Regions from separate parts of the Erwinia sp. SLM-02 genome, predicted to be linked through region 2. Evidence: predicted binding sites of a transcription regulator. Region 2 holds the regulator's gene; each other region holds the start of a gene.

Region 1 (9,915 bases), on a different contig from region 2:
ATTTTCTCCACGCGCGGCAGGGATTTGTCCAGATCGAAGGCCAGCACCGGCATCCAGGCGTAAACCTCGGCGCGGGTGCGGGTGGCGATCTGCCAGGCGACGCGGTTAAACAGATCCTCGCGCACCGGCAGCCAGCGGTTGGGGAAATAGAGCTCATGCACCTGCCCGTCTCCGTCCGGGTCGGCGAAGGCCTGTAAAAAGACCGTGTTCGCCCCGGAGTCGGCCACGCGCTGGATCAGCTTGTCTAAATTGCGCGCCTGCTGCTTAGGGTCGGCATCGTAGACGTAGTCGAGATCGACATGCATTACCCGCATCGCGCTGGTTTCCTGTGCCTCAACAATCCGCTGGGCAAAGCTTTCCAGGCTGGGGTTATTGGCAATCAGCAGGCGCGGCACGTTGTCCAGCGCATCCACGGAGGCCAGCCCGTCATCCAGCGTCATCGCCATCTGATAGCCGTGCTGGCGCACGATGCTCAGCGCTTCTCCGCCGGCGGCGCCGTAAGGCCAGACCCACACGCGCGGCGCTTTGCCGGTCGCAGCGGTAATACGCTGGGTGATTTTATCCACGTCGGCGTTGACCCGCTGGCGGTACTCGGCCCCGGTTTCGTAACGCTGCTGCTTCGTGTCATAGCGGCGATTCACCGCATACGGCTCGCTGTTGCCCTGCGGGTTGGACACCTCGCCCTCGTGCTGGGCATACGTGTGCGCACCGATTTCAACCAGCCCGGAGCGGGACATTTCGCCAATCTGTTGCCAGGTGGTGAAACGATCGCGCGGCGTCATCAGCCCGCCAAAGTTCACCGGCTGCCCGGCGGGGGTATCAATCCAGCTGCCTACCGGCGCCAGCACCGCGTGCCACTGGTAAGCTTTTAACAGCGGCCAGACCCGGCGATAAAAGCTGCTGTAGCCATCATCGAAGCTGAGCAGCACCGCCTTTTCCGGCAGCGGCTTGCCGCCGGCTCTGGCGGTGAGAATGTCATCCACGGACACCGGGTGATAGCCGTTTTCCCGCAGCCAGGCGAACTGATCGTTCAGCGCGCTGCTGCGCACCGACAGGTAGCGCTGATCGGCGGACTCGTCCTCCACGTCGTGATAGGCGAGAACAATAAAGTGATTTTTCGGCCACGGCTTTTCAGCGGCCGACAGCGGCCGGTCAGCGGGAGAGAGAAAGCGCGGGTGCCCGGCCTGGCTGCAGCCGTTTAACAGCAGTGCGGCAGGCAACAGTAAAAGAAGCATGAACAAACGCATCGTCCGGTCCTCAGAATCGGTAGTTCATATCAAATGAAACAGAAAGGTTTTGCTCGCGGACGCCGTCATACGGGCGTTTATCCCACGTCAGCTTCACGCCGGTATCCAGCACGTCGTTCCAGCGAACCCGCTGGCCGTAGCTGACCGTGGTCACCGCGCCGCTGCCCTGCCCCTGCTGCCAGTACGAACCGGCACCCAGCTCAACCTGCTGGCTCCATTCGGTCTGATAGTGGCGATACATCAGGTGATCGAGGCTCAGCGCGGGCACCACCGCCAGATCCCGCGACGGGCTGTAGTACGGCGTATCCGTTTTGCTGTTGTGGCTGCCGCTGATACCCGGCGTAAAATCGAGGGAGTAGCGCGCCCCGGAGGTCAGCCGCTCCGAGCCGTCAATCGACCACTCCACGCGGTTGTTGCCGTCCGAAAACCAGGAGGGAGCAACGGAAACCTGCCATTCCCGGCGTTCGCTCTGCCGCCAGCGCGCCCACAGGCTGCCGCCGTTAACGGTGATGCCGTTGCGCAGCGCCTGCAGCGGTGCTTCACGCATCAGGCGCTCCGCGCTGCCGCCAATGCGCCAGCTATCGCTGAAGTCGTGCCAGCCCGACAGCCGCGCACCGATTTTCTGCCCGCTGCCGAAGCGCTGGCCGTTCAGTTCGGCTTCCGCCCAGTTATCGCGGGTGCGGTATTCCACACCACCGCGCACGCTGCGGTTAATCCCCCGGCCTTCGCTGAACTCGCTGTCGGCAAACGACAGGCCGGTAAAGATCCGCCAGTTGTCATCGATGGGCGGGCTGTAGAGCAGCGCGTCGAGGGAGAGGTCGTTGTCCCCGCTGACCGGGCTGTCGGAGTTGATGCCGTGTTCACCCTGCACGCGCAGCTCGGCGTAACGATGGACGTTGCGCAGGCGATCGAGGCGCTGCGTGCTGCGGCTTTCCGGCTGGCGCTTTATCACGTCATCCGCCAGCAGGTCGGCCTGCCGCCACTCCTGCAGCTCCAGCGCCGTCAGCCCCTGCTGGGTTTCCAGCCCCAGGCTGCGCGGCTCCATGCTCTCCACGCGCTTCAGCTCGGCTTCCGCGCGGTGCGGCCAGCCGCGAATCAGCCACAGGCTGGCTACGTCTATCTGTAATCCCTGATTGCCCGGCGCGGTTTGCGCCAGATGTTCAGCGCGCTGCTGGGCGGCAGGCAGATCGTCATGCAGCAGGGCAGACTGAACCTGCAGCTGCTGCGCATCCAGCCAGTCATCGTCAGGAACCCGTTCCGGTGAGCCGAAAATATTGAGCAGATAGGGGCTGGAGGCGACGAAACGATCGCTCTGCCGACGGGCGGCATCGGGCTGCTCATCCTCGGCCAGTGCATAGAACAGATCGCTCTGCTCGGTGCGGCTGAGCGGGCTGGTCGACGTTTCGGGCGGCAGCGACTGATAGATGGCCACAGCACGATCCGGCTGGCGCAGCCACAGAAACGCCGCCGCCACCCAGCGGCGGGCATAGGTGGGTATCACCGTCCCCTCTGCCGTCAGGCGCTGATACTCCTCCACCGCGTCCTGCATACGGCTGCGGGCAACCAGCGCACCCAGCCTGTCGATGCGCGCCTGCTGATAATCGGCGTGGGCGTCGGGGTCGTTCTGCCATGCCGCCAGCAGCGGCTGATAGTCAGCCAGCGCACGGTCGGCCACGGCAAAACGCTCCGCTTCCGAACGGCTCGGGGTAAAGGCGACACGCACCTTTTCCGCCGCGGCGTCACGCTGCAGTCGGCGTAGCTGCGCCGCGTCCGGCTCTGCGCGCGTGGCCTGGCGCAGCGCCGGGCCGCTGACCCGGTTCAGGGAGAGCGCGTTAAGGTAGTTTTGCTCAATCTGCCGATCGCCGGCAAAGCGCGACTCCGCCGCGCTGGCGGACTGCAGCGCATCCTCTTTTTTCCCGGCGGCAAACTGAACGTAGGAGAGGTCGAGCCAGCGCCGGGCGGTGGCCGCCGCCGCAACACGCTGCTGCGCCAGCGGCAGCGCCCGCGCACTGTTTCCGGCATCGGCCAGGGTCATCAGATAACCGCTGTGCAGGTCGTCATTGCCCGGCTCGCGGGCCAGCGCCCGCTGCCAGACGGCAAGCGAAGTCTGCCACTGGTGCAGGTTGCGCAGCGATCCGGCCACCGCCTGCAGGCCACGAACCGGCAGCGTAACCTGCCGATCGTAGCGCTGCCAGACGGCCACGACCTGGCGATCCTCCCCGGCCCAGCTGGCAATCTGTAGCCAGTCGGCGATTTCACCCGCGCTCAGCGTTCGTCGTTCGGCTTCACCGTCGAAGAATCGCAGGGCGGGCGCATTGTTTCCCTCGCGAGCGGCCACGATCAGGGCGTCATAATTCTGCGCCGCCGCCAGCGATGGCAGGGTGCTGAATGTGAGTAATAACGCGACCGCTTTTTTCCGCTGGTGTGGGCGGCATTTCAACCTGGAAAAGCAACAAAATAACACGGCAACTCCTTTATTATTTTACTTATCCGTACAGGTGTATTGTTGGGTTTATTATTTATTTGAGTTTTTATAGCGACGAAATCCCCACCCAAAATCAGGTTTCGGGAGAATAGATAGTCGTATCATTTGTTATGAAAATCCTACATAGCATTGAGAGCCTGTACAACTTTTAAGGCTTAAGATTCCTCTTAAACCTTTGTAATACGGACTTATTTGTCGAAATTCAAAAACAATAAGTTATTTATTTTCAATAAATTACCAAACTCACCATACCAGTTGAAATAAGACTCATCCCCGCACTCAGCTCAATTTATAAAAAACGCTGCTGTACAAAAACTGAAAAACAAAATTCCTATCAGACTCATTAATCAATGTCGTAATGCGAATTGAATCGGGGAAATGAAAACAGCAAAACTCCAGTAATAAATGGATCTGATTTACACCGCACGTCCTTAGCCGATCCCCCGCCTTTCTGCAAAGAGAAAAAGCCTTTTTCAACGGCTGAATTTAATCACCGTGATTAATTTCATTCTTTTCAATTGAAAAAAACCCGGCGGCAGCAGAGCGACAGCCCGCTTTCAGCGCGCCAGAAAATTGTCATATCGTGCGTAAATTTCGTTCAACTTTTAAAAACCGATGATATAATGTGACCGTCGTCACACTTCCTTGACCTTTATGTCAGTCCGGAAAGAGCCTACCTGGCAGCTCTTGTTCCGCTTACGGTGATGCCGCTTCCAGTCAGTCAGGACCGATCATCGTGGAGTTAAACATGGGTACGATAACCGCCAGCGTTATGCTGATGAGATGGGAACTGCTGAGCGCAGTCATGATGTTTATCGCCAGCACGTTCAACGTGCAGTGCCGTAAAGCCAGCCGCAACGCTATGGCTTTCGTCTTTACCGGCATCGGTATTGGCATGTCATGCTGGTTCGTTACCGGCCTGCTGGGGATTAGCCTGGGGATGGAAAATTTATACAACTTCTGGCATATCACTAAAGACGTGTTTATCAACGTCATGAGCCAGACGCCGCCGGACTGGCCGATGCCCTGATTTCCCGGCCCGATGAGCCGGACTCATCGGGCCAGTTTGCTTCCCGCCCTGCTTCGTTTCCCCTCCTTATCTGCTTTGTTAAAACAGCGCGAATTATCGCTGGCTTATAAATAATCCTCAGCGCAATAAACCGAATCAGAATTTATTTTTAAATCCACAGGAATTTTCCTAATCGCATATCGTGAAATACTGATATAAAATAGCCGAACTACCTCAGCACGAATTAATTCCAGTTATTATCGCCATATAATAGTTAAGAAAGGTAATAGCATTTATGAGAAAGTCACGATATACGGCAGAACAAATCAGCAGAGCTATTAAAGATTCAGAAGACGGTATTAAAGTTAAACAGATTTGTGAAAACCTCGGTATTTCTGAAGCGACGTTCTACAGTTGGAAAAAGAAATATGCCGGATTAAACTCAGAACAGGGAAGAAAAATCAAAGAATTAGAGGAGTCCCTGCACAGCCTGTCGCGCGAAGTGCAGCTGCTCTCTTCCGATAAAGAACTGCTTCAGAGTATTGTGAAAAACTTCTTCACTACCGGGGATAAACGCAAAGCCGTCACCTTCCTGCAGGATACCCATAAGGTGGGAACCCGCCGCAGCTGCCGCCTGCTGAATATCAGCCGCAGCGTTTATCATTACCCTTGCAATTGTGAGGGCCCGTAACTGACTGACAGTGGAAATTATTTATCACTCTTTAACATTAGCCACCGATCGGGGGAGAGATATACGGTCGGTGCTAATGTTTTCTTTAAAGTTAATGCGGCGTGCTGTCTGGCATGGATTCGTTCAGCGGCACAATTCGCGACTGAGGCTTAATCCTCATCGCGACCACCACCCCGCAGATCAGGCAAAAAATGCCGAAAAACGTCAGCAGCGGCGGCCACGCCTGGCGCAGGGCAAAGGTATAGGCCAGCCCCGCCAGCGTTTCAAACACGATTAACGGCCCCAGCAGCACCGCGGGCAGGCGCTGGCTGGCTTCGTTCCAGCACAGCGTCCCCAGCCACGAACACAGCAGGCCAATGGTCAGCATCAGGGCAATAAATACGCCTGGCCGTGGGCCAAACGGCAGGGTAAACGGCAGGGTAAACGCAGGCTGCGTCAGATGCAGCTGCCCCATCACCAGCAGATAGCCCAGCAGCGCCAGCGGCAACGTGACCAGCCCCTGCGCGGTTGCCCATGTGCCGGGCCTCAGCGTGGGATGCTGCCGCAGCCAGCGCGCGTTGCGCAGCGGATACCACGTCCAGCAGATGACCGCCGCCAGCGCCAGCGCAATGCCGCTGAAATAGCGCCACGGATCGAGCCGCTGCCCGGCCCCGTGAATTTCAGCCACGTTAACGCAGATCAGACCGCATACAATCAGCAGCAAAGCAGGAGCCAGACTACGCCAGCTGAGGCGCCCTTCATCGCCGCCGTAAAACAGGTTGGCACAGACCGCAATCACCACCGGCAGCGTACCGATAATCATCGTGGAAACCGGTGCGCCGGTACGCTGGATGGCCGTGGCAAGAAAGGCGTAGTAAAGCAGATTCCCCACCAGAGTCAGCTTAAACGCTTCCCGCCAGTCATTGCCGGTCAGACCGCGCAGACGCTGGCGATCCTGCCAGGCCAGCGGCAGCGCTATCAGCCCGAAGGCCAGATAGCGGCCCATTGACTGCAGGGTTCCCGGATAATCCGGCACCAGCAGCGGCCCGACAAAGATTAATCCCCACATCAGCCCTGCTCCGAGGGCAAATAAAATTCCCGCTAACATCATTCACTCCAAATCACGCGCAAAAGCAATGCCGCATTATGGCGGGAGATCGCGTGAAGAGGATTGTAGCAAATTGCGCTAGCGGCTCTGGCGAACCTGTTTCTGGTAGCGGGCAGGCGTGATGCCGTAGCGTCCGGCAAAGCTGCGGGTCAGATGCGCCTGATCGGTCAGGCCGACGGCGGCGGCAACGTCCGCCGGGGGCAAACCGTCAATCAACAGCTGGCGGGCCTTATAGAGGCGGAAAGCCATCAGCATCTGATGCGGGGTCACATGATACTGCGCCTTGAACTGGCGCTGGAAATGGTAAGGACTGAGCGACATCAGCGCGGAGAGATCGCCGAGAGTGACGCGCTCGGCCAGATTATCGCGCAGATAGTCCCGCACCCGATCGAAGCGGTGACGGGTCAGTGCCTCGGTGGGGCGAACGCTGCGGGCGTGGGGGCGCAGCACGTCACAGAGCGACAGCAGCAGGCCATCGATCGCCAGCGCATCGTCCGTCTGCCACAGCCGGGCCAGGATCTGCGAAATTTCACGCGCGTGCTGCGGGTGATGGCGCACCGCGCGATCGAACCACCAGCCGTGCTCACCGGTCAGCGCGGCCAGCCGCTGCGGTTCCAGATAGATCATCCGGTACTGCCAGCCGCCCTCGCTGGCCGATTCCCCGGTATGCAGCTCGTCCGGGTTCATTAACACCAGCGAGTCGACCGGGGCCAGGTGCTGTTCGCCGCGATAGCGAAACCGCTCGGCACCGTGGTCGATAGTCCCGATGCCAAACGCCTCATGGGTGTGCGGCTCGAAGGCATAGCGGGTGATATGCGCCCGATACAGCTCCACGCCCGGCATGTCGGGCAGATGGCGAAAGCTGGCGCGGTCCTGCTCGTAGCAAAACTGTTCCGGTACCCCTTCCACTTTCGCCTCCCCGCTTAAAATTCGACCGCCAGTTTACGCTGTTCAGGCCGCGCCGAACAGCGCTGGCTCAACCGGGAGATCAACCGGCGGGCGGCTGAGCGGTGCCGGCAGCCGGTTCCTGCTGCACGTCATCAATCTTCCAGCCGTCGTGCTCGTGCACCAGCGTGACCAGCAGATGCTGTTGATCGGTCGGATCGCGCCCGAGGGTGACGTCACCAAAGGCACGATTGCCGTTGAGGGTGAAATCGCTGACGCTGACGTTATTCACCCAGCCGTCGCTGTAGTCCTGATCCTGCAGAAAATAATCATCATCCATGCCTTCCGGGCTTTTAATCAGCAGATTTATTTTCTGCAGCAGCCGCTGGGTCACGTACTCATTCAGCAGCGGATCGTGCTCATCAATCGGGCTTTCTTCTTTGCTCAGCGCCGTCAGATACCAGCTGTAGAAGGCCACGCTGGTACTGTGCGGATCGGCATTATGCTCTGCCGCCATCGCCTGAAAGGCGAAGATCGGGGCAATTAGCATCAATAACCACTTTTTCATTCCAACCATCCCGGATTCACCACGACTTGTTTTCCTCAATCAGCCCAGGCACTCCCTGCCGCCTGTGATTGTATTGAATTTACGCGGCTAATCCAGTGTTCCCGGCGGCGTTATCGCCTTTTTTTGGTAACGGTTTATCGGCGGGTGATGCGGCTGTTCATCCATTCGGAAAGGATGGCCGCCAGCCGCTGCGGCTGTTCAAACGGCAGCATATGGCCGGAATCTTCCACCAGCCGGAATTCCGCGTGAGGGATCGCCTCACAGAGCGCCTGCGACTCCGCCAGGTTACGCATGCGATCGTCAGCGGCGGCCACCACCAGCGTCGGGCAGCGAATGTCACCCAGCAGCTGGCTGTCGCTGTTGCGGGCCATCAGCAGCTGGCGGATCCAGGTTTCCCGCCCCAGCCGCAGGCTCATATCGAGGATCTGCTGCACCAGCTGTGGATCGTTCTCGTGTTGCTGGCCCAGCGACAGTTTGATCGCCCGGTGGCTCAGTCCGCGAAACGGGCCGCTGTCCTGTTGAAGCCCCCCGGCGACGGTCGCTTTAAACTGCGACTGCATCGGGGTGTCTGCCGCGCTGGAGGTGGCAATCAGCACCAGCCCCCGCACGCGATGCGGCACCCGGCGGGCAATCTCGCGGGCGACAAAACCGCCCATTGAAAAGCCCACCAGCACGAACTCCGGCGGGCAGCACTCCAGCACGCTCGCGGCCATCTCCTCAATCGATTCTCCCTGCGACAGATCGCCAAAGGTCAGCGGGCCTGCCACCTCCAGCTGCGGCAAAAGGCTTTGCCACAGCCCGGCATCGCACATAAGCCCGGGCAGTAATACCAGCGCAGTCATCGGTTAATGCTCCAGAAAGTTATTGGCCAGCTTGAAAAACTTATACATCACGGCGCAGCTGCCAAAATAGACGATCAGCCCGGTAATCGCCCCCAGCAGGCGTGACGGTATCGCACGCGGTGCGTTCCACGGCGCGGACAGCAGCCAGTTGACCAGCTTACCCGGCAGGCAGATAACGGGCACGCCGCGCTCGCGGATGCGCCATACCCCGCTGAGCACAATCAGCGCCAGCATGATTTCTAGCAGGCCCGCCAGCTCTGACCGGTTGCCCAGCAGCTTCGGCAGGCCAAAATGCATCAGCACTAAAAAGAGGGCAACCACCAGGGCCGAGAGTATGCCTTCAATCAGTAGCCAGACGCCTAACGCGATCTGCCAGCGCCGCAGCGTTTGGAAAACCAGATCGTGGCCGTAGAGATAGAACAGGATCAGTACGCCGCTCAGCGTCAGCACTGGCCAGGTGGGATGCGCCTCAACCGCACTGCGGTTAATGACCACGCCCCAGAACAGCAGCAGATACACGCCGGCCCAGCTCAGGGCAACGTGCTTTTCTTCAAAGGGCGTTCCCTGAAAGCACTTTTCCTGACTGTACTGCAACACCATCGGATTGATGCGGTCGGTCAGCTCGGGATAGCGGGTGCACAGTTCATCCACCTGCCTGCTCATATCGGCGAGAAAATTGGGGATCAGCCTTGCCCACAGCGGCATTTTCTCCTCGCTGCCGGTTATCAGAGCCACCATCCGTTTTTTGCGCCAGGAATCCCCGGCGGAGTTCAGCAGCGCCTGCCAGCTTGCCCCCATTGCCGTGCGACGAGCGGCCCGGTTGAGCTGCCACACCAGGCGACCCGACAGCAGACGGGTGTCATCGTAACCGTCCAGCCCCCAGCCGAGTACGTCCGAGAGATGCATCAACCGTTCGTCGGTCAGCCCCGGTCGGTCAACCAGCGCCTGCGCCAGCTGCTGATGAAACTGCTGCTGCTGCAACAGCGAGCCGTTAGCCGCAACCCGCAGCCAGGTTTCCTCCAGCTGCGCCATACCCTGCTCCGACTCCAGCAGCCGGTCCGCCAGCCGGTTGATTTCCTTTATGCTGTAGGCAGGCGGCGG
Region 2 (9,915 bases):
CAATCAGCGTTGTATTTATGGCTTATTGCCCTCAGTAAGGAATATTTCATGTTGAAACGCACTTTGACCGCGGTGGCGGCAGTTCTCGCACTGTCATCGATTTCTGCTTCTGCATTCGCCGCGAAAGGGGATACACATGTACTGCTGACCACTTCGGCAGGCAGCATTGAGCTGGAATTGAATAATCAGAAAGCCCCTGTTTCGGTAAAAAACTTTGTTGATTACGTCAACAGCGGCTTTTACAACAACACCACATTCCATCGTGTGATCCCAGGTTTTATGTTGCAGGGCGGGGGATTCACCACCGATATGCAGCAGAAACAGCCTAACGCGCCGATTAAAAACGAAGCAGATAACGGTCTGCTGAATAAACGCGGCACTATTTCGATGGCGCGTACCGCGGAAAAAGACAGCGCAACCAGCCAGTTCTTTATTAACGTCGCTGATAACGCTTTCCTCGATCACGGCCAGCGTGATTTCGGCTATGCGGTGTTTGGTAAAGTCGTTAAAGGGATGGATGTTGCCGATAAGATTGCCCAGGTGCCCACTCAGAATGTCGGCCCTTACCAGAATGTTCCCGTAACGCCGGTAGTGATCCTCTCCGCTAAAATCCTGCCTTAACGTTATGCGTTTCGCCTGAATCGGCCTGTGGGGCCGGTTCAGCTTTGCGGAAGCCATCGGTACTGCAAACAGATAAGCGCAACGGCGTAAAATCCGTAAAATAGCGGCGTAAATCGTTTACCGGAATTCGCCATGCTGCTGCTGATCGACAACTATGACTCCTTCACCTGGAACCTCTACCAGTATTTTTCTGAACTGGGCGCGGAGGTCATCGTTCGCCGCAACGACGATATCACGCTGGCTGAAATCGCCGCACTGAATCCCCGCCATCTGGTTATCTCTCCCGGTCCCTGTACGCCCAACGAGGCGGGGATCTCACTTGACGCGATCCGCCATTTTTCCGGGGATCTGCCGGTACTTGGCGTTTGCCTTGGACATCAGGCGATCGCGCAGGCGTTTGGTGCCAGAGTCGTTCGTGCCCGCAAGGTGATGCATGGCAAAACGTCGGCTATTGAACATAATGACGGCGGCGTTTTTTCCGGCCTGAACCACCCGCTTACCGTGACCCGTTACCATTCTCTGATTGTGGAGACGGGCACGCTGCCGGATGAATTTGAGCTGACGGCCTGGACACTGCGTGACGGTCAGCCCGATGAAATTATGGGATTTCGTCATCGCACGCTGCCGCTTGAAGGCGTGCAGTTTCATCCGGAAAGCATCCTGAGCGAGCAGGGACACCAGCTGCTGGAAAATTTCCTGCGCTACTGAGTTAGTGTTTGCCTTTTTTTGATTTTTTATGCATATTTCATGACTATATTTTCACATTAAAGCAACGATTAAACGGCGAGGTGATTGATGGCAGCGGAAAAATTAGCGGTAACGCGGGCAACGTTCGATGAAGTGATTTTGCCTGTTTATGCACCAGCGCAGTTCGTTCCGGTCAAGGGCAAAGGGAGCCGTATCTGGGACCAGGAGGGGAAAGAGTACGTTGATTTCTCCGGCGGTATTGCCGTAACGGCGCTGGGCCACTGCCATCCGGCGCTGGTCGAGGCACTCAAAACTCAGGGTGAAACTCTCTGGCACACCAGCAACGTTTTCACCAATGAGCCGGCCCTGCGCCTGGCCAGCAAGCTGATTGCTGCCACCTTCGCCGAGCGCGTGTTTTTTGCAAACTCCGGTGCCGAAGCTAACGAAGCCGCATTCAAGCTGGCTCGCTATTATGCGACCCAGCGCCACAGCCCGTTCAAAAGCAAGATCATCGCCTTCCATAACGCCTTCCACGGCCGCACCCTGTTTACCGTTTCCGTGGGCGGGCAGCCTAAGTACTCCGACGGCTTCGGTCCCAAGCCTGCCGATATCGTCCATGTGCCCTTTAACGACCTGGCGGCGGTCAAAGCGGTTATCGACGATCACACCTGCGCCATCGTGGTGGAGCCGATTCAGGGTGAAGGCGGCGTGACGCCGGCCACCCAGGAATTTATGCAGGGGCTGCGTCAGCTGTGCGATGAACATAATGCACTGCTGGTGCTGGACGAAGTGCAGAGCGGCATGGGCCGCAGTGGCAAACTGTTTGCTTATGAACACTACGGCGTGAAGCCGGATATCGTCACCACGGCGAAAGCACTCGGCGGCGGTTTTCCGGTCAGTGCGATGCTGACCACCAATGAGATTGCCTCGGTCATGGCCCCTGGCGTTCACGGTACTACCTACGGCGGGAACCCGCTGGCCTGTGCGGTGGCGGAAGCCGCGCTGGATATTATCAATACGCCAGCGGTGCTGGAGGGCGTCGCGCAGCGCCGTCAGCTGTTTGTTGATGCCCTGCAGGCGCTGGATGCAAAACTGGATTTGTTCAGCGAAATCCGCGGGATGGGCCTGCTGATCGGTGCCGCGCTGAAGCCGCAGCACGCTGGAAAAGCGCGTGACATCCTGAATGCCGCGGCGGCCGAAGGCGTCATGGTGCTGGTGGCCGGTACTGACGTAATGCGCTTTGCGCCGTCGCTGGTCATCGACACTGCGGATATCGCCGAAGGGATGAAGCGCTTTGCAGCGGCGGTGGAAAAAGTTATCGGCTAGGACGTTTTGCGCAAACGGCGGGAAAGCCAGTGCCCCTGATGCGGTCGCTGGCTCCAGGCCAGTGACGAGATGGTGTGCATCGTACTGAGGTGGCCGAGAATACGTTTCACGTGCCGCTCCAGTATGGTGACCGGCCCCTGATGGAAATCCTCCGGCGCTTCCAGCACGTTGCTGTCGGAGCTGGGGCCGTCATATTCCAGGCGCTGCTGGCAGCGCTGCAGGGCGATTTCGCAGGATTGCAGATAGCGCTGTGCCAGCGATTCGGTCAGCATAGTGTGCTCCCGCGCCAGAATGGTCATCGCATTAATATGCTCGACGATAAACTGGCTGTGGGTCACCCACAGCTGCATATCCTTGAGGTAGCTGGCGTTAAAGTTAGGCTCCTGCATCGCCTGGTGCAGGGAATTAAACAGGGCGTTATGAGCCTGATTAACGCGCATGCGCTGCCACGCCAGCTTGACCGGATCCTGTTCCTGCCCCAGTAATAGCTGGAGTGCTTCCTGATAAGCACCCAGCGCATCGTGGGCATTCTGCCGCAGCAGTCCGCTCTGCCACTGTGGCCACAGCCAGATCATCCCACCGAAGGCAATCAGACAGCCAATCAGCGTATCCATCAGGCGCGGTACAAGCAGCTGCGCGCCGTTCAGCGACAGCAGCTGCAGTGTAAATACCGTGGTGATGGTAAAGCCGATGGTGGCCCAGCCGTAGAACTTACGGATAAACAGGTTACCAATCAGCGTCAGGGCCAGCATCACCAGCAGCATCACCGATTCCGGCGCGTGCAGGCGTAGCATCACGGCCGCAATGACCAACCCGGCCAGCGTGCCCATGGCACGGTGCTGGATCCGCACTCGCGTGGCTCCGTAGCCGTTCAGACTGACGAACATCACCGTCATCAGGATCCAGTAGGGTTTGGGCAGATTAAAAAACAGCGCCAGCGAGCTGGCAAAGGCCAGCATGATCCCGTAGCGCGACGCGCTGCGCAGGCCGGGTGATTTTAGCGACAGGTAGCTTTTCAGGGCCGGGATCAGCGGCAGGCGGCGCTGGCGATCCGCCATCAGATCGCGTCGATACAGCGGTCGCTGGGTGCGGAGCACGCGGGCGATACGGCTGAAGTGGTAATAACAGAAATTGCCCACCGGATTGTCTTTGTTCTGCCGGGATATTTTTTCCAGCGCCTGCAGCGGTTTGTCCATGGTGAAACGTTCAGGATAGCGATGATAGAGAATGTCATCGGCCAGCACCCGCAGCCTGGCGGCAATGGTCTGTGCGTTCCAGCGGATCACCGCCTCGGCGTGGCTTTGCTCCACCAGTTTCTGAACTTCTTCCGGCTGATGCAGGCTGACCGAAATATGCTCCTGCAGATCCAGCGCCACCTGAAATGCACGCGTCAGCCGCTGGTAGTGGTTATCCTGGCTGGCGGACAGCATATACATCTGCTGATAACAGGTATTAATCAGGTCAACCGCTTTTTGCTGGCGAGCCAGCAGCGGCGGAAGCGCGGTCTGCGGATCGGTCAGCCGGGTCAGCAGCGTATATTTTGCCTCGCAGTAGTCGGCCAGTTCGCGGTAGAGCAGGCTTAGCGTTTCCCGCATCGGCTGCTCTTTCCACAGCCGGAACCACAGCCAGTTGAACAGGCCGTACCAAATGGTGCCGAGAATATAGAGCAGCGGGGGCTGCCAGAGGGGGACTCTGCCGGCAAGGCTGAGGGTGAAAATGGCGGCAATTAACGAAGCGGGAAGCAGCCGACCGTGCAGCGGACTGATTTCCGCAGTGACGCCCAGCAACAGAGCCATCACCAGCATAATGATCGGCAACGGCACCCCTTTTTCGCCCGCATACAGGATCAGAAAGCTACAGAAGGCAAACAGGCTGCCACCAATAATCAGGCGTTTAAAAAAGCGTTTATGGGGGGTATCAAGACCGGCGTTGTTGCAGCAGGCGGGAACTAACGAGAAGAGTAAACCCTGTCTGAGATCGCCCAGCAGCCAGCCAATGGCTATCGGCAGGCACAGCACCAACGTTTGCCGCAGTGCATAGTTGACTTCAGGGTGATAAATGATTCTCCGCCACATGCCTAACACCACATAAAAAAGGGCGCGACCAGGCTGTCGCGCCCCAGAGTCAGAACCGCTTAGCGCGTACCGTAAACCACGATAGTTTTACCGTGCGCGGAAATCAGGTTTTGATCTTCCAGCATTTTCAAAATACGGCCCACGGTTTCACGAGAACAGCCCACGATCTGGCCGATCTCCTGACGGGTGATTTTGATCTGCATACCATCCGGGTGGGTCATGGCATCTGGCTGTTTGGCCAGATTCAGCAGCGTTTGTGCAATACGCCCCGTCACATCCAGGAAGGCGAGGTTACCGACCTTCTCAGAGGTGACCTGCAGACGGCGTGCCATCTGCGAAGAAAGACGCATCAGAATGTCAGGGTTAACCTGAATCAGCTGACGGAATTTTTTATAAGAGATTTCAGCTACTTCACAGGCACTTTTTGCGCGCACCCACGCGCTACGTTCCTGGCCTTCTTCGAAAAGACCCAGTTCGCCAATGAAGTCGCCCTGATTGAGGTAGGAAAGAATCATTTCTTTGCCTTCTTCATCCTTGATCAGCACCGCTACTGCGCCTTTGACGATGTAGTAGAGGGTTTCTGCCTTTTCACCCTGATGAATCAGGGTGCTTTTGGATGGATATTTGTGAATATGGCAATGTGACAGGAACCATTCGAGTGTTGGGTCTGTTTGCGGTTTGCCGAGAACCATTCGCTGTTATCCTCTATTGTAATCGTGCCTAAATATACCCTTTTTATCACTCAGGTTGCAGAAATGTTAACTGCTTTTTGAAATATTTCGGGTAAACAGGGACGGAATTCCCTGTCAGGCGCTTCCCATAGGAAAATCAAACGGGCCATACCATTAAGAGTCTGGCTCATCCTGTTGTCCCGTTTTCACCATGCATTGCAATGCCAGAATATTAATACAGCACCGTTTGTAGCACAGCTTGACCTGGCTGTCTCGTGTTGTCTCATGTTGTCTCGCTTCAGCAGGGTGCTAAAAGGCGGAGCGGCCTTTTCTGTTGCGGGTAAAGCGGTGTGCAGGCCTGCCGCGACCTCCCTGATTTGCCTCGTTGCCACGGGGATCACGGTCGATAAACAATCACGCTATGGCACGGTTCGTCACGGAGATGACGCTATTTTATGCTTCTATCACGGTATCCGCGCTACCGGTGTCATGCCGTTCCCTGCTGACGGTGAAGGTCGCCATCGGATGGAGTCATGCTGGAAGCGCCTCTCACCGTTAAAGGAGTAACTATGAAATCTCAAATCGCGTCACTGATTCAGGAAATCACCCCACGAGTGCTGCAATGGCGTCGGCATATTCATCAAAATGCCGAGCTCTCCTTTCATGAGCAAAAGACGGCGGATTATGTTGCCGGTGAGCTCCAGCAGTTTGGCGTATTAACGCTCACCCGCCCTACGCCAAACAGCGTGCTGGCGGAGTTAAAAGGGGCGCGCCCCGGCCCCTGTATCGCGCTGCGTGCCGATATGGATGCCTTGCCGATCCACGAGCTGAACCAGGAGCCTTTTACCTCGCGCAATGACGGGGTCATGCACGCCTGCGGTCATGATTCGCATACGGCCATGCTGATGGGCGCGGCCTGGGCGCTCTGCCAGCTGCAAAAACAGATTGCCGGGACGGTGAAGTTTATTTTTCAACATGCGGAGGAGGTTCCGCCGGGCGGGGCGCAGGAGCTGGTCTCTCTGGGCGTGCTTGACGGAGTTTCGATGATTTTTGGCCTGCACGTGATGCCGGCATTTCCAACCGGTACGGTGAGTTACACCGAAGGTGTTTTCAGCGCGGCCAGTGATAATTTCGATCTGATCCTGCAGGGGAAAGGCTCGCATGCCGCTCTGCCACATACGGCGTGCGATCCCGTGGTGTTAGGGGCCGGGGTAGTCCAGGAGCTGCAGCAAATCGTTTCACGCAGGCTGGATCCTAACGAGGGCGCCGTGCTCAGTATCGCCAGTTTTATGGCCGACGGGGGCTACAACGTTATTCCGGATACGGCGCATCTCAGAGGCACGCTGCGCACGCTGAGTGAAAAAACGCGTACTGAAATCCCAAAAATGATGGAACAGATGCTCGGTGGTATGACCGCGGCGGTCGGGGCGAGCTATAAGCTGGACTGGACGAAGGGTTATACGCTGGGCTTCAATCATCCGGATGCCTGCCGCTTTGCCGCAAAAAATGTGGTCGATACGCTGGGAGCCGATGCGTTGAAAATCATGCCGCATCCGATGTTTGGCTGTGAAGACTTTTCAGCCTACCAGCAGGTGATCCCCGGATGCTTCCTGTTTATTGGCTCCGGAAACGAACAGAAAGGAACCTGCTGGAGTTTGCATAATCCGCACTTCCGCCTGGATGAAGACGTACTGCCAATCGGCGTGAAGCTGCACATTGGCTTTATCCACCAGCAGCTGATGTCATAGCTGCTTATGTCACCGGATTAGCTGATTTTTTTGCCTTCGATCAGGCGTTTGACCAGGGGGCCCATAATCAGCTCCATCGCCAGGCCCATTTTCCCGCCTGGCACGACCAGGGTTTTAATATGGGAGATAAACGAGCCCTGAATCATGGTTAGCAGGTAGGGGAAATCGATATCTTCCAGCCCCTGGAAGTGGATCACCACAAAGCTTTCATCAAGCGACGGGATACCCCGCGCGGCAAAGGGGTTGGACGTGTCCACGGTCGGCACACGCTGGAAGTTCAGATGCGTTCGGGAGAACTGCGGCGTGATGTAATTAATGTAATCCTCCATCGAGCGCACCACGGAATCCATCACCGCTTCACGCGAGTGGCCGCGCTCGCTGGTGTCACGCACCAGCTTCTGGATCCACTCAAGGTTAACGATGGGCACTACGCCGACCAGCAGGTCGACGTTTTCCGCCACGTTGTTCTGTGGCGTCATCACGCCGCCGTGCAGCCCTTCATAAAACAACACGTCGGTCGGCTCAGGCAATGGCTGCCAGGGCGTGAAGGTTCCCGGCACCTGATTCCACGGCACCGCTTCATCGTAGGTATGCAGATATTTGCGTGACTGACCTTTTCCGGTACGGCCATACTCAATAAAGGTCTGCTCCAGTAGCCCGAAGTCATTTGCCTCCGGGCCGAAGTAGCTGATGTGCTTACCCATATCCCGCGACTTGCGGATGGCCATATCCATCTCCGGACGGGTGAACCGGTGGAAGCTGTCACCCTCGACCTCTGCCGCCCGCAGGTTAAGCTGCTGGAAAATTTTCCTGAAGGCGACGCTGGTGGTGGTGGTTCCTGCACCGCTGGAGCCGGTGACGGCGATAACCGGGTGTTTGGCTGACATGGTAAACAACTCCCTGAGATATGGTCGGACTGACGGATCATTCCTAACATGTTTACTGGTGAAAAGTCATCCTTGCTGCGTATCGGGCAGGAAAAATGCGATCAGCCGTTAAACTGACCGCGCGGCATGATATTGACGGTTTCATGCAGTTCCGACCAGACCAGCACGGCCTCACCGTTGGCCAGCTGGCGGTGAACATCTTTTACTTTCTGCGCCAGCGATCGCTCCTGCTCGCCGTAGTCGGTGCCCTCACGCAGAACGAAGGTTTCAATCAGGTTATCAAGGGTTTCAGGATCGAGTTCTTTCCAGGGAATAATCATCAGGGTTCCAGCCAGGTTGAAAGCCATTGCGGTATACGCTGTTCCAGCCACATTTTCGGCTGGCGGAGCGTACCGCCTACAAAACCAACGTGTCCGCCGTAGCGGGTCAGCTGATACTCAATATTCGGTGGCAGCGTGGCCGGATCCGGGATCACTTCGGCGGTCATAAAGGGATCGTCCAGCGCATGAATGATTAACAGCGGCTTGCTGACGCCGGGCAGCAGCGGCAGTCCGCTACAGCGCCGATAGTAGTCCGTCGCATCGGCGAAGCCGTGCGCTCTGGCGGTAATCGCATCATCGAAGGCGCGGAGCTTTTTCAGTGCCCGCAGCTGCGGCAGTTCGACGGGCAGCGTGCCAGGCCAGGCCATCAGTTTGCGTGCGGCATTTTGTTTCAGCAGATTAAGCAGGTAGCGCTGATAGACGCGGGAAAAGCCCTGTTCCAGCCGCTGGCTACAGGGTTCCAGCATCAGCGGGGCGGAAACGACCACGCCCGCGTCCAGCAGGCAGCGCTCTCCCTGCTGGCCCATCAGGCAGGCCAGCATATTGCCGCCAAGGGAGATGCCGACGGCGGCCGTGGGAACCTGGCCCCACTCATCACGCAGCCACTGCAGAAAATAGCTGGCGTCTCCGGTTTCTCCGGAGTGATAAATGCGATTCAGGCGGTTCGGCTCACCGCTGCAGCCGCGAAAATGCATCACCACGCCCAGCCAGCAGCGATCTTTCCACGCCTGGAGCAGGCCGTGTGCGTAGGGGCTGTTGAAGCTGCCTTCCAGTCCATGAAACAGGACCACCCGGGGTTTATGCCTTGCCTGCGCCGGGTCTTCGCTCCAGGCGAGGTCGACAAAATCGCTGTCCGGCAGCGTTAAGCGCTGCCAGTGAGGTTGCAAAGTAATGCGCCGGCGCACTAGCCGCGGCAGAATGGTTTGCAGGTGAGGATTACGCCCTCCCGGCAGGGGACGAAAAGATTTGTCATCCAGGTGACTGAAAATCATTGGGTCAGAGCTTGTAGGATCCATAACTCGCTGTTAGCTTCTTCGGGTTGTTTATTTCTTCAGGGGTGGGGAGCACCCGTTCTATGGAACTGAGCCTGTTTCTGTCTATGTTAGGTTTTCTCTGGGTCGCCGCTATAACGCCTGGCCCTAATAATATGTTACTCACCGCCTCCGGTGCCAACTTTGGTTTCTGGCGATCGCTGGCGCTGATGGTTGGCATAATGCTCGGCATGCAGATCATGCTGCTGATGGTCGCGTTTGGTATTGGCGGATTGATCCTTCTTTATCCCTCCCTGCATTTGCTGATGAAGATCGCCGGGAGTCTTTATCTGCTGTGGCTGGCGTGGAAAATCGGCACGGCGAAGTACGAGAAGCTGGAAACCGGTGACGGCCCGGCATCGCCAATGCCGTTCTGGCAGGGCGGCCTGCTGCAGCTGATTAACCCCAAGGCCTGGCTGATGGTGTTGGGTGCCGTAGCCAGCTTCAGCCTGGCCGGAGAAGCCTACTCTGGCTCGATCGTTGCCATCAGTATTGCGCTGGTGATAGTCAATCTGGCCTCAGGGGTGATCTGGCTGGGCTTCGGCACGC
Region 3 (9,915 bases), on a different contig from region 2:
GTGGTCAGTACGCCAATACCCAGCGGCTTGCTGAGCCACAGCCGGCAGCCCGCCTGCGCCTCGCTGTTTTTTTTCACCCGGTCGGTATCAACCACGCCGGTAACCGCCAGGCCGAAGATCGGCTCCGGGGCATCAATCGAGTGCCCGCCTGCCAGGCTGATCCCGGCCTGCTCGCAGACGCTGCGCCCGCCTTCAATCACCCGCCGGGCGACCTCAGGCGGCAGCACACTGACCGGCCAGCCCAGAATAGCGATAGCCATAATCGGTCGTCCGCCCATCGCCCAGATATCGCTTATCGCGTTGGTGGCGGCAATACGGCCAAAATCATAAGGATCGTCCACGATCGGCATAAAGAAATCGGTGGTGCTGACCACCGCCGTACCGTTCCCCAGATCGTACACGGCGGCATCATCGCGGGTTTCATTGCCGACCAGCAGGTTAGGATCGCGTCTGAGCGGATGGTCGCTGTGTAAAATGGCATCTAATACCTGAGGGGAGATTTTACAGCCGCAGCCTGCGCCATGACTGTACTGCGTCAGGCGGATGGAATTCTGATTCATGAAGTCGGTCCCTTTTAGCTTCACCAGATATTATGGTAGCGGATCGGGCAGACGGGTGTAAGTCTGCCGACCTTAAACGCGGACCATTCGCTTATTATCCCGGCGAATTGCAGGGCCGCTCACAACCCTGCCGGTAAAAGGAACCCGATTCAATCAGAAATAACTGACAAACGGGGCCGTGTCGACGGGCAGCACGGTGGTCGCGGCTTTCAGCTGCGGCGTGCCCAGATAGAGGAAGCCGACGATGGCATCCTGCGGGCGGCAGCCGAAGGCCTGGCGAACGGACTCATCTTCCGTCCAGGCACCGCTGCGCCAGATACCGTTAAAGCCCTGAGCGGCGGCAGCCATCTGCATCGCCATCACCGCGCAGCCAGCCGAAACGATCTGCTCCCAGCGCGGCACTTTAGGGTGATCCTCACAGCGGGCCACCACGGTAATGATCATCGGTGCGCGATACGGTGCCTGCTTCGCTTTCTCGATCGCTTTATCATCCAGACTCGCTTTGCGTGACAGCTCCTCCAGCAAGGCGCTGAGGCGGTCACGCCCCTCATTTTCGACGATAATAAAGCGCCAGGGCTGCAGCGTACCGTGATCGGGGGCACGCATACCGGCGTGCAGAATAGCGTCCAGCGCGTCCCCTGTCGGCGCGGGAGCGGCCAGCCTTGATGCCGAACGACGATTAACCAGTAAATCCAGAGCGTCCATAATTTCCTCCTGATGGGGGGCGTAAAGTGGACTGAAACTAGCACAGGATGATGTTTTGTTACAGCATTGTCCTTTTTCCTGCTGACAATTCAGCCCCTGCTATTTAGGATGTTGAACATTGCTGTCCGTTAAGGGGCGCGTTACGTTTAACCCTGTACCCTGACGGGCATTTGTTGCGATTACGGAGAGTCTATGCGCATGTTGTGGCGAGCTATCGCTGGTATTTTTAAGTGGACGTGGCGGGGACTGAATTTTGTCCGCGAGTTTATCCTCAATCTGTTTCTGATCCTGCTGATCCTGGTCGGGGCCGGGATTTGGTTCCAGCTGAACAGCAGTTCAACGCCGGCGGAAGTGAAGAAAGGTGCGCTGATTGTCGATCTCAGCGGCGTGGTGGTCGATAAACCTTCCGTCAGCAACAAATTCAGTAAACTGGGGCGCCAGCTGATTGGGGCCAGCAGCGACCGCCTCAAGGAGAATTCGCTGTTTGACGTGGTGGATGCCATTCGCCAGGCGAAGGACGACGGCCGTATTACCGGTATCGTTCTCGATCTGCGCAGCTTTGCCGGTGGCGATCAGCCCTCGCTGCAGTACATTGGTAAAGCCCTGCGCGAATTCCGCGACAGCGGCAAGCCGGTCTATGCGACCGGGGACAGCTACAGCCAGTCGCAGTATTATCTCGCCAGCTTCGCCAACAAGATCTACCTCTCCCCGCAGGGCACGGTCGATCTGCACGGCTTCGCCACCAACAGCCTGTACTACAAAACCCTGCTGGATAAGCTGAAGGTGAATTCTCACGTCTTCCGCGTCGGGACCTACAAGTCGGCAGTTGAGCCTTTCCTGCGCGATGACATGTCACCGGCCGCCCGCGACGCCGACAGCCGCTGGGTGGGTGAGCTGTGGCAAAACTACCTCAACACGCTGGCCGCTAACCGTCAGATTACCGCCGATCAGGTCTTCCCTGGCGCGCGCGGGGTGCTGGACGCGCTGCAAAAAGTCGGTGGCGACACGGCGCAGTATGCCAAAGAGAGCAAACTGGTCGATGAGCTGGCCTCGCCTTCCGTGGTCGATGCGCAGCTGGTGAAAACCTTTGGCTGGGATAAAGACGCGAAGGATTATGTGGGGATCAGTATTTATGACTATCCGCTGAATAATACCGGGACAACCGAAAGCAGCGGTAAAGGCAATATCGCGGTTATCGTCGCTAACGGGGCGATAATGGACGGTGAGGAAACCCCGGGCAGCGTGGGCGGCGATACCACCGCCGACGAAATCCGTCAGGCACGCCTGGATGACAATATCAAAGCCATCGTGTTCCGCGTTAACAGCCCCGGCGGCAGCGTCACCGCGTCGGAAACCATTCGTGAAGAGCTGGCTGCGGCCAAAGCCGCCGGTAAACCGGTGGTGGTCTCCATGGGCGGCATGGCCGCATCCGGCGGCTACTGGGTTTCCACACCGGCTAACTACATTATTGCCAGCCCGAATACGCTGACCGGTTCTATCGGTATTTTCGGCGTGATCAATACGGTAGAGAATACGCTGGACAGCATTGGCGTTCATACCGACGGGGTTGCCACCTCACCGCTCGCTGACGTGACCCTGACCAAAGCGCTGCCGCCGGAAGTGCAGCAGATGATGCAGTTGAGCATTGAATACGGCTACAAAAACTTCATCGGGCTGGTCGCGAAGGCGCGTAACAAAACGCCTGAGCAGGTCGATCAGATCGCGCAGGGCCACGTGTGGACCGGCAGTGATGCCAAAGCCAACGGCCTGGTGGATGCGCTCGGCGATTTCGATGATGCCGTCGCAAAAGCCGCCGAGCTGGCAAAAGTGAAACAGCCGCAGCTTGACTGGTATCAGGAAGAACCCGGCCTGCTGAACACCCTGTTCAGCCAGATGGACGTGCGCGCTTCGCTGCCGTCATCGCTGAAAGCGCTGCTTCCCGCGCCGCTGCTCGACGTGGTTTCATCGATGAAAAAACAGCCGGGGCTGATGGGCGATCTTAACGATCCGCAAAACCGCTACGCGTTCTGTCTGAACTGTGGTGATGTGAAGTAGTTCTGGTAATTAGCCCGACCGAGACCGGTCGGGCTGCATTTCCCCCGCTTTCCCCTTATACTGCGCGTTTTCGGCAAGTCTGAGTTTACCCATGCAAAAAAAATCGATTTATGTTGCCTATACCGGCGGAACCATCGGCATGCAGCGTTCAGAGCACGGCTACATTCCCGTCTCCGGCCATCTGCAGACCCAGCTGGCAAATATGCCCGAATTCCATCGCGCGGAAATGCCCGACTTTACGATCCACGAGTATCAACCGCTGATTGACTCGTCGGATATGACGCCGGAAGACTGGCAATCGATTGCTGACGATATCCAGAAGAACTATGACCTCTACGACGGTTTCGTCATCCTTCACGGCACCGACACCATGGCGTTCACCGCCTCGGCACTGTCGTTTATGCTGGAGAATCTGGCCAAGCCGGTGATTGTGACAGGGTCACAGATCCCCCTGGCGGAGCTTCGCTCGGACGGGCAGCAGAATCTGCTTAACTCGCTGTTCGTTGCCGCAAACTACCCGATTAACGAGGTGGCGCTGTTCTTCAACAACACGCTGTATCGCGGCAACCGCACCACCAAGGCCCACGCCGATGGTTTCAGCGCCTTTGCCTCACCGAATCTTGCGCCGCTGCTTGAAGCCGGCATTCACATCCGTCGCCTGAACACGCCGCCCGCTCCGGCAGGAAAAGGTGAACTGATCGTTCATCCGATTACGCCGCAGCCAATCGGCGTGGTAACGATTTATCCCGGCATTTCCGCCGAAGTGGTGCGTAACTTCCTGCGTCAGCCGGTAAAAGCGCTGATCCTGCGCTCCTACGGCGTGGGTAACGCGCCACAGAATAAAGAGTTCCTGGAAGAGCTGAAAGCCGCTTCCGATCGCGGTATCGTGGTGGTTAACCTGACCCAGTGCATGTCCGGCAAGGTCAATATGGGAGGATACGCTACCGGTAACGCGCTGGCCCACGCGGGTGTGATCAGCGGTGCCGATCTGACCGTAGAAGCCACCCTTACCAAGCTGCACTATCTGCTCAGCCAGGATTTAACCAGTGATGAAATGCGCCAGCTGATGCAGCAGAATCTGCGCGGTGAGCTGACGGAAGACTAAATCAGGGAGAACCGCATGCGTGCGCATCAGGCATTATTGTTGATTGATTTACAAAATGATTTTTGCCCCGGTGGCGCGCTGGCGGTGGCCGGGGGGGATGAGACGATAGCCGTGGCAAATCGCCTGGCGGCCGGGTTCCATCAGCGCGGAGAGCCGGTGATCGCCACGCTGGACTGGCACCCGGCCGGTCACGGCAGCTTTGCCTCAGTCGGGGGTAATACACCCGGCACCTGTGGCGAGCTGGACGGCCTGCCGCAGGTCTGGTGGCCGGATCACTGCATCCAGCACAGCCGTGGAGCCGAACTGCACCCGGGGCTGGTGCAGTCTGCGATTACGCTTCGCGTCTTTAAGGGTGAAAATCCGCAGGTGGACAGCTACAGCGCTTTCTTTGATAACGGCAGGCGTCAGGCCACCGCGCTGGATGGCTGGCTGAAGCAGGCAGGGATAACCTCATTGACGGTCATGGGCCTGGCGACCGACTACTGCGTCAAATACAGCGTGCTGGATGCCCTTTCTCTGGGGTTTAAGGTAACGGTGATAGCGGAGGGTTGCCGAGGGGTGAATTTGCAGCCGGAGGACAGCGCAGAGGCGCTGAAAGCGATGCAAAATGCCGGAGCCCTGATTCAGCAAGCCTGAAAACAAAGGCAGGCGTGCTGAACGCACACCTGCCTATTCTTTGTACGAATTATTCCTGCAGGAATAATTACTGTAATTGGATCCGCGTCACGACTTCATCGCTGATACCGAACTCTTCCTTCAGCTGTTTTTTACTCTTCATCACGATTTCTCCGCCCTTCGCCACGCTCATGTGCTGCGGATCGTCGTTATGCTTTGCCTGCCACAGCAGGACCAGCTGCAGGCTGTTTTCCTTCTGCTCCGGCGTCAGGGCCACACCGTCTGCCCATTTACCGGTTTCAACCGCCGTAGCCAGGCGCTGATAGATATCCGGGGTCATACCGGCAATGATTTCATCGAGTTCCATTACAGTTCCGTTAACCTTTGGTGATATTTCCGTCATCGTCGCTGAAGCTCAGCGATGCGGAATTAACGCAGTAACGTTCACCGGTTGGCTGCGGGCCGTCCGGGAACACGTGGCCCAGGTGAGCGTCACAGCTGCCGCAGCGGATCTCAATACGCTGCATTCCGTGAGTATTATCATCAAGATAGCGAATGGCCTCGTCGCTGTAAGGCTCGTAAAAACTGGGCCAGCCGCAGCCTGAATCATACTTTGACGCGGACAGAAACAGCGGGGCCTGGCACACCAGGCAGTGATACAGACCTTGCTCTTTGTTATGCAACAGTTTACCCGAATACGGTGGCTCTGTGCCACGCTGCTGGGTAACGTAATGCTGCATTTCGTTCAGTTCATTTTCGGGTGAAATAGGGGATTTCTCATTAGCCATGGTAGACTCTCTGGCAGTGTTATTATGAAGACTTCGCTTAGCATTCTAACAAATACTTAACAAGATCAGGTGAATTTTTCTCTCAAGGTGCGAGAGGAGAATCGTTCAGAGACATAATTGTGACTCAGATCACCTTTTACAATATGACCCCCTTTATATTCGGGTTAAGTGCCTTAAGATCACGGCAGGGTTGGCGTCAAGAAATGGACTTTTTATTGAATAATTCCTGGTCATGAGTTTGACCTGTAGCAATAATTGACACGATTCCGCTTGACGCCTGGTAAGCTTTTTGTAATTTTACTGCCAACCTTTTATTCACTATCAACTAGCTGGTGGAATATATGACTATCAAAGTAGGTATCAACGGTTTTGGCCGTATCGGTCGCATCGTTTTCCGTGCTGCTCAGGAACGTTCTGATGTAGAAATCGTTGCGATCAACGATCTGCTGGACGCAGAGTACATGGCTTACATGCTGAAGTACGACTCAACTCACGGTCGCTTCGACGGCACTGTAGAAGTCAAAGACGGTCAACTGGTTGTTAACGGTAAAACCATCCGTGTTACCGCTGAGCGCGACCCTGCTAACCTGAAATGGGACGAAGTGGGCGTTGACGTTGTTGCAGAAGCAACCGGTCTGTTCCTGACCGACGAAACCGCACGTAAACACATCCAGGCTGGCGCCAAGAAAGTTGTTCTGACTGGCCCATCTAAAGATGACACCCCAATGTTCGTGATGGGCGTGAACCACAAATCTTACGCTGGCCAGGACATCGTTTCTAACGCATCCTGCACCACCAACTGCCTGGCACCGCTGGCTAAAGTTATCAACGACAAGTTCGGCATCGTTGAAGCGCTGATGACCACCGTGCACGCAACTACCGCTACTCAGAAAACCGTTGATGGCCCGTCTCACAAAGACTGGCGCGGCGGCCGCGGCGCGTCTCAGAACATCATCCCTTCATCTACCGGTGCTGCAAAAGCCGTAGGTAAAGTGATCCCTGAGCTGAACGGCAAACTGACCGGTATGGCGTTCCGCGTTCCTACCCCTAACGTTTCCGTTGTTGACCTGACTGCACGTCTGGCTAAGCCTGCTTCTTACAAAGAAATTTGTGAAGCAATCAAAGCCGCGTCTGAAGGCGAGCTGAAAGGCGTTCTGGGCTACACCGAAGACGAAGTGGTTTCTACCGATTTCAACGGTGAAAAACTGACTTCCGTATTCGATGCTAAAGCCGGTATCGCACTGAGCGACACCTTTGTTAAACTGGTTTCATGGTACGACAACGAAACTGGTTACTCTAACAAGGTACTGGATCTGGTTGCGCACATCGCCAAATAAGGCGTGCTGTAACAGAATCAGACACTAAGGGCGACTCAGGTCGCCCTTTTTTTATCGCTATTTTTCTGAAGGACCGCTCATGAACGAAAAGCTCTTCTCGCTGCCGGTACTTAACCAGATCTCGCCTTACATCACCCAGCGTCAGGTGGGCGAACTGCCGGTGGTCGTTATTACCCATCCTAAGGTCCGCGCGGCCGTCACGCTGCAGGGCGCACATCTTCTCGCCTGGCAGCCCGCTGGCGAAAAGCCGGTGGTCTGGCTGAGTGAGAAAACGGCCTGGACCGCCGGTAAGGCCATCCGCGGCGGCGTACCGATTTGCTGGCCGTGGTTTGGTCCGGCGGGTGAACCGGCACATGGCTTTGCCCGCAACCTGCCGTGGAAGCTCTCCGCGCATGATGAAAACGAGCAGAGCGTGATGCTGACCTTCGTTCTGGAAAGCAACGAGCAGACTAAAAAGCTCTGGCCGCACGACTTTACCCTCTTCGCCCGCTTCCGCTTCAGCGATACCTGTGAAATTGAACTGGAAGCGCACGGCGATTTTGAGGCCACTGCCGCACTGCACAGCTACTTTAACGTTGCCGATAACGCGGCCGTGACGGTCAGCGGTCTGGGACCGGACTATATCGATCAGGTGCTGAAGGGCGCAGCCGGCCATTTGACGGACGGCAAACAAACCTATCAACAGCGCGTCGATCGGATCCATACTCAGCCCGCAGACTGCAGCGTGCTGGAAGACCGTGCCGGTCAGCGGGTTATTGAAGTACACCATCACTATCAAAGTGACGTTGTCACATGGAATCCGGGCGCGGAGCTGTCGTGCAGCATGGGTGATATGGCCAATGAAGGCTACAAAACGATGGTCTGCGTAGAAACGGCGCGTATCTCGCGCCCGTTGGTCAGCTCCGGTGAACAGCCGGCACGCCTGGCAGTGACCTTCCGCATTCAGAAGTAATCTGCGTTACCCCGCAGGCGGCCGGCCATGCCGGACGCCTGCGGGGATCGTCACCCGGCCTGCTGCGCCGTAGCTTAAACCACATCCAGCGGCAGTTTTGCCGACGGCGGCGGAAATGCCTGGTTGAGCAACATCAGCTCTTCGCTGCTGAGCGTAACCGACAGCGCCGCGGCATTTTCCCTGACGTGGGCCAGTGAACTGGCTTTCGGAATGGCGATAACCCCTTCTTTACGAATCACCCACGCCAGCAGCACCTGCGCGACGCTGATGCCCTTGCACTGTGCAAGCTGAGTCAGTACGGGGTGTTCCATCAGCTCACGACGCAGCCTGCCCGCCTGGGCTATCGGACAGTAGGCCATTACCGGCATTGTCAGCTGCTGGCACTGCGGCAGGAGGTCGTACTCGATACCGCGCGACGCGAGGTGATACAGCACCTGGTTAGTGGCGCAGCCTTCACCGCCCTCCTCCTGCAGCAGTTCACTGAGGTCATCGGTGTCGAAGTTGGATACGCCCCAGCGGCGAATTTTCCCCTGCTGCTGCAGGGTTTCCATCGCCCGAATCGTCTCCTCCAGTGGGATATTGCCGCGCCAGTGCAGCAGGTAGAGATCGAGATAGTCGGTTTTCAGCCGACGCAGGCTGCGTTCGCAGGCGTCAACCGCATCGACCTCGCTGGCATTCCAGGGATAAACCTTGGATACCAGCCAGGCGCGATCCCGACGGCCCACCAGCGCCTCACCGACGATCTGCTCCGCACCGCCTTCGGCGTACATTTCCGCGGTATCAATCAGCGTCAGGCCGGCCTCTATGCCGCACTGTAATGCGGCCACCTCCTGGCGACGTAAACCGGGGTCTTCCCCCATATACCACGTGCCCTGACCGATAGCGGGCAGGCGGATCCCATCAGAAAAGGTGACCGTCCGGCTCATTACTCTCTCCCTGCATCATTATTGCGCCCCAAAACAGCACAAAAGGGCGCGATGCGCCCTTCTGTGGTGCAGAGCGCGTTATCAGAAGGTGTAGCTGATCCCACTCCACAGCAGAACCTGAGAACTTTTATCAACCATCGGGCTGTCTTTGATTTCATCGCCCAGGCGAACATAGCGGCCTGACACCGTCGCGTTCCAGCTGTCGCTGATTTTCCAGCCGCCGGTCAGCTCCAGATACGGGCTCCAGCTGTCATCCGCGTCGTAGCGATTAAGGCCGCTACGGTCGGACTCGGCGGACGAGATGCCGTAATAATACTGGTTCTGGTTAGAACTGTTCCACAGCGCGCCAATCCCCGGGGTCAGGCTGAACTGGCCGAATTCGAAGCGGTAAAGATAGGTCAAATCCCAGATGATGCCGTTGCTGTTATCCAGCACATCGCCCGCCAGGGTGGTACGCACAATCCCCCAGTCGGCCATATGGCGGTAGGAGAAACCGGCCATCATGGTCATATGGCGCTTGTTCAGCGACTTCATATCGCCATCGTCGGCATCGTCAGGATCGTAGTTTTGCGGCGAACCCAGCACCGTCAGAGAGAACTGGTCCTGGCTGTCCTTCCACAGGTAGTAACCTGCCTGCAGCGTATTCAGATAGAAGCTGTCCCCGTCATAGTTGATGATGGGAACCGGATAGTAACGGTCCTGACCACTTTTGTACGGGCTCTGGCTGTAAATAACGGAAGCACCCAGCGTCAGCGGGTTAGCCTGTGCGACAGGGGCCGCAAAATACAGAGGCAGAAATGCGGCAAGCGCGGTAAGTTTGAAATGGTTCACAAATTAATCGTTCCGTAAATATAACAATCAGGTTGATTAGT

The links. The regulator CRP, encoded in region 2, controls carbon source genes, mostly activating them, when cyclic AMP is high. The targets are predictions, from matches to a motif close to ATGTGANNNNNNTCACAT.
Region 1: the regulator CRP is predicted to act here: its motif matches at 4,356-4,373, upstream of PGH32_RS16175 (YjcB family protein).
Region 3: the regulator CRP is predicted to act here: its motif matches at 5,946-5,963, upstream of msrB (peptide-methionine (R)-S-oxide reductase MsrB).

What each region holds. Positions count from the first base shown of each region.
Region 1 is NZ_JAQISN010000002.1:648,875-658,789, forward strand. It holds gene pgaB (poly-beta-1,6-N-acetyl-D-glucosamine N-deacetylase PgaB) at 1-1,247, opposite strand, end outside; gene pgaA (poly-beta-1,6 N-acetyl-D-glucosamine export porin PgaA) at 1,258-3,711, opposite strand; gene PGH32_RS16175 (YjcB family protein) at 4,481-4,762, shown strand; gene PGH32_RS16180 (transposase) at 5,037-5,432, shown strand; gene PGH32_RS16185 (DMT family transporter) at 5,524-6,519, opposite strand; gene PGH32_RS16190 (AraC family transcriptional regulator) at 6,598-7,428, opposite strand; gene PGH32_RS16195 (DUF3828 domain-containing protein) at 7,508-7,972, opposite strand; gene PGH32_RS16200 (alpha/beta fold hydrolase) at 8,107-8,814, opposite strand; gene PGH32_RS16205 (J domain-containing protein) at 8,818-9,915, opposite strand, start outside.
Region 2 is NZ_JAQISN010000004.1:406,943-416,857, forward strand. It holds gene ppiA (peptidylprolyl isomerase A) at 49-621, shown strand; gene PGH32_RS21030 (aminodeoxychorismate synthase component II) at 754-1,329, shown strand; gene argD (bifunctional acetylornithine/succinyldiaminopimelate transaminase) at 1,417-2,634, shown strand; gene PGH32_RS21040 (YccS/YhfK family putative transporter) at 2,631-4,709, opposite strand; gene crp (cAMP-activated global transcriptional regulator CRP) at 4,769-5,401, opposite strand; gene PGH32_RS21050 (amidohydrolase) at 5,950-7,128, shown strand; gene PGH32_RS21055 (phosphoribulokinase) at 7,146-8,015, opposite strand; gene PGH32_RS21060 (YheU family protein) at 8,117-8,335, opposite strand; gene PGH32_RS21065 (hydrolase) at 8,335-9,351, opposite strand; gene PGH32_RS21070 (LysE family translocator) at 9,411-9,915, shown strand, end outside.
Region 3 is NZ_JAQISN010000001.1:1,876,842-1,886,756, forward strand. It holds gene selD (selenide, water dikinase SelD) at 1-560, opposite strand, end outside; gene PGH32_RS08710 (NAD(P)H nitroreductase) at 714-1,265, opposite strand; gene sppA (signal peptide peptidase SppA) at 1,458-3,320, shown strand; gene ansA (asparaginase) at 3,412-4,425, shown strand; gene pncA (bifunctional nicotinamidase/pyrazinamidase) at 4,441-5,061, shown strand; gene PGH32_RS08730 (YeaC family protein) at 5,129-5,407, opposite strand; gene msrB (peptide-methionine (R)-S-oxide reductase MsrB) at 5,418-5,828, opposite strand; gene gapA (glyceraldehyde-3-phosphate dehydrogenase) at 6,170-7,165, shown strand; gene PGH32_RS08745 (D-hexose-6-phosphate mutarotase) at 7,245-8,117, shown strand; gene PGH32_RS08750 (aldo/keto reductase) at 8,192-9,043, opposite strand; gene PGH32_RS08755 (MipA/OmpV family protein) at 9,125-9,874, opposite strand.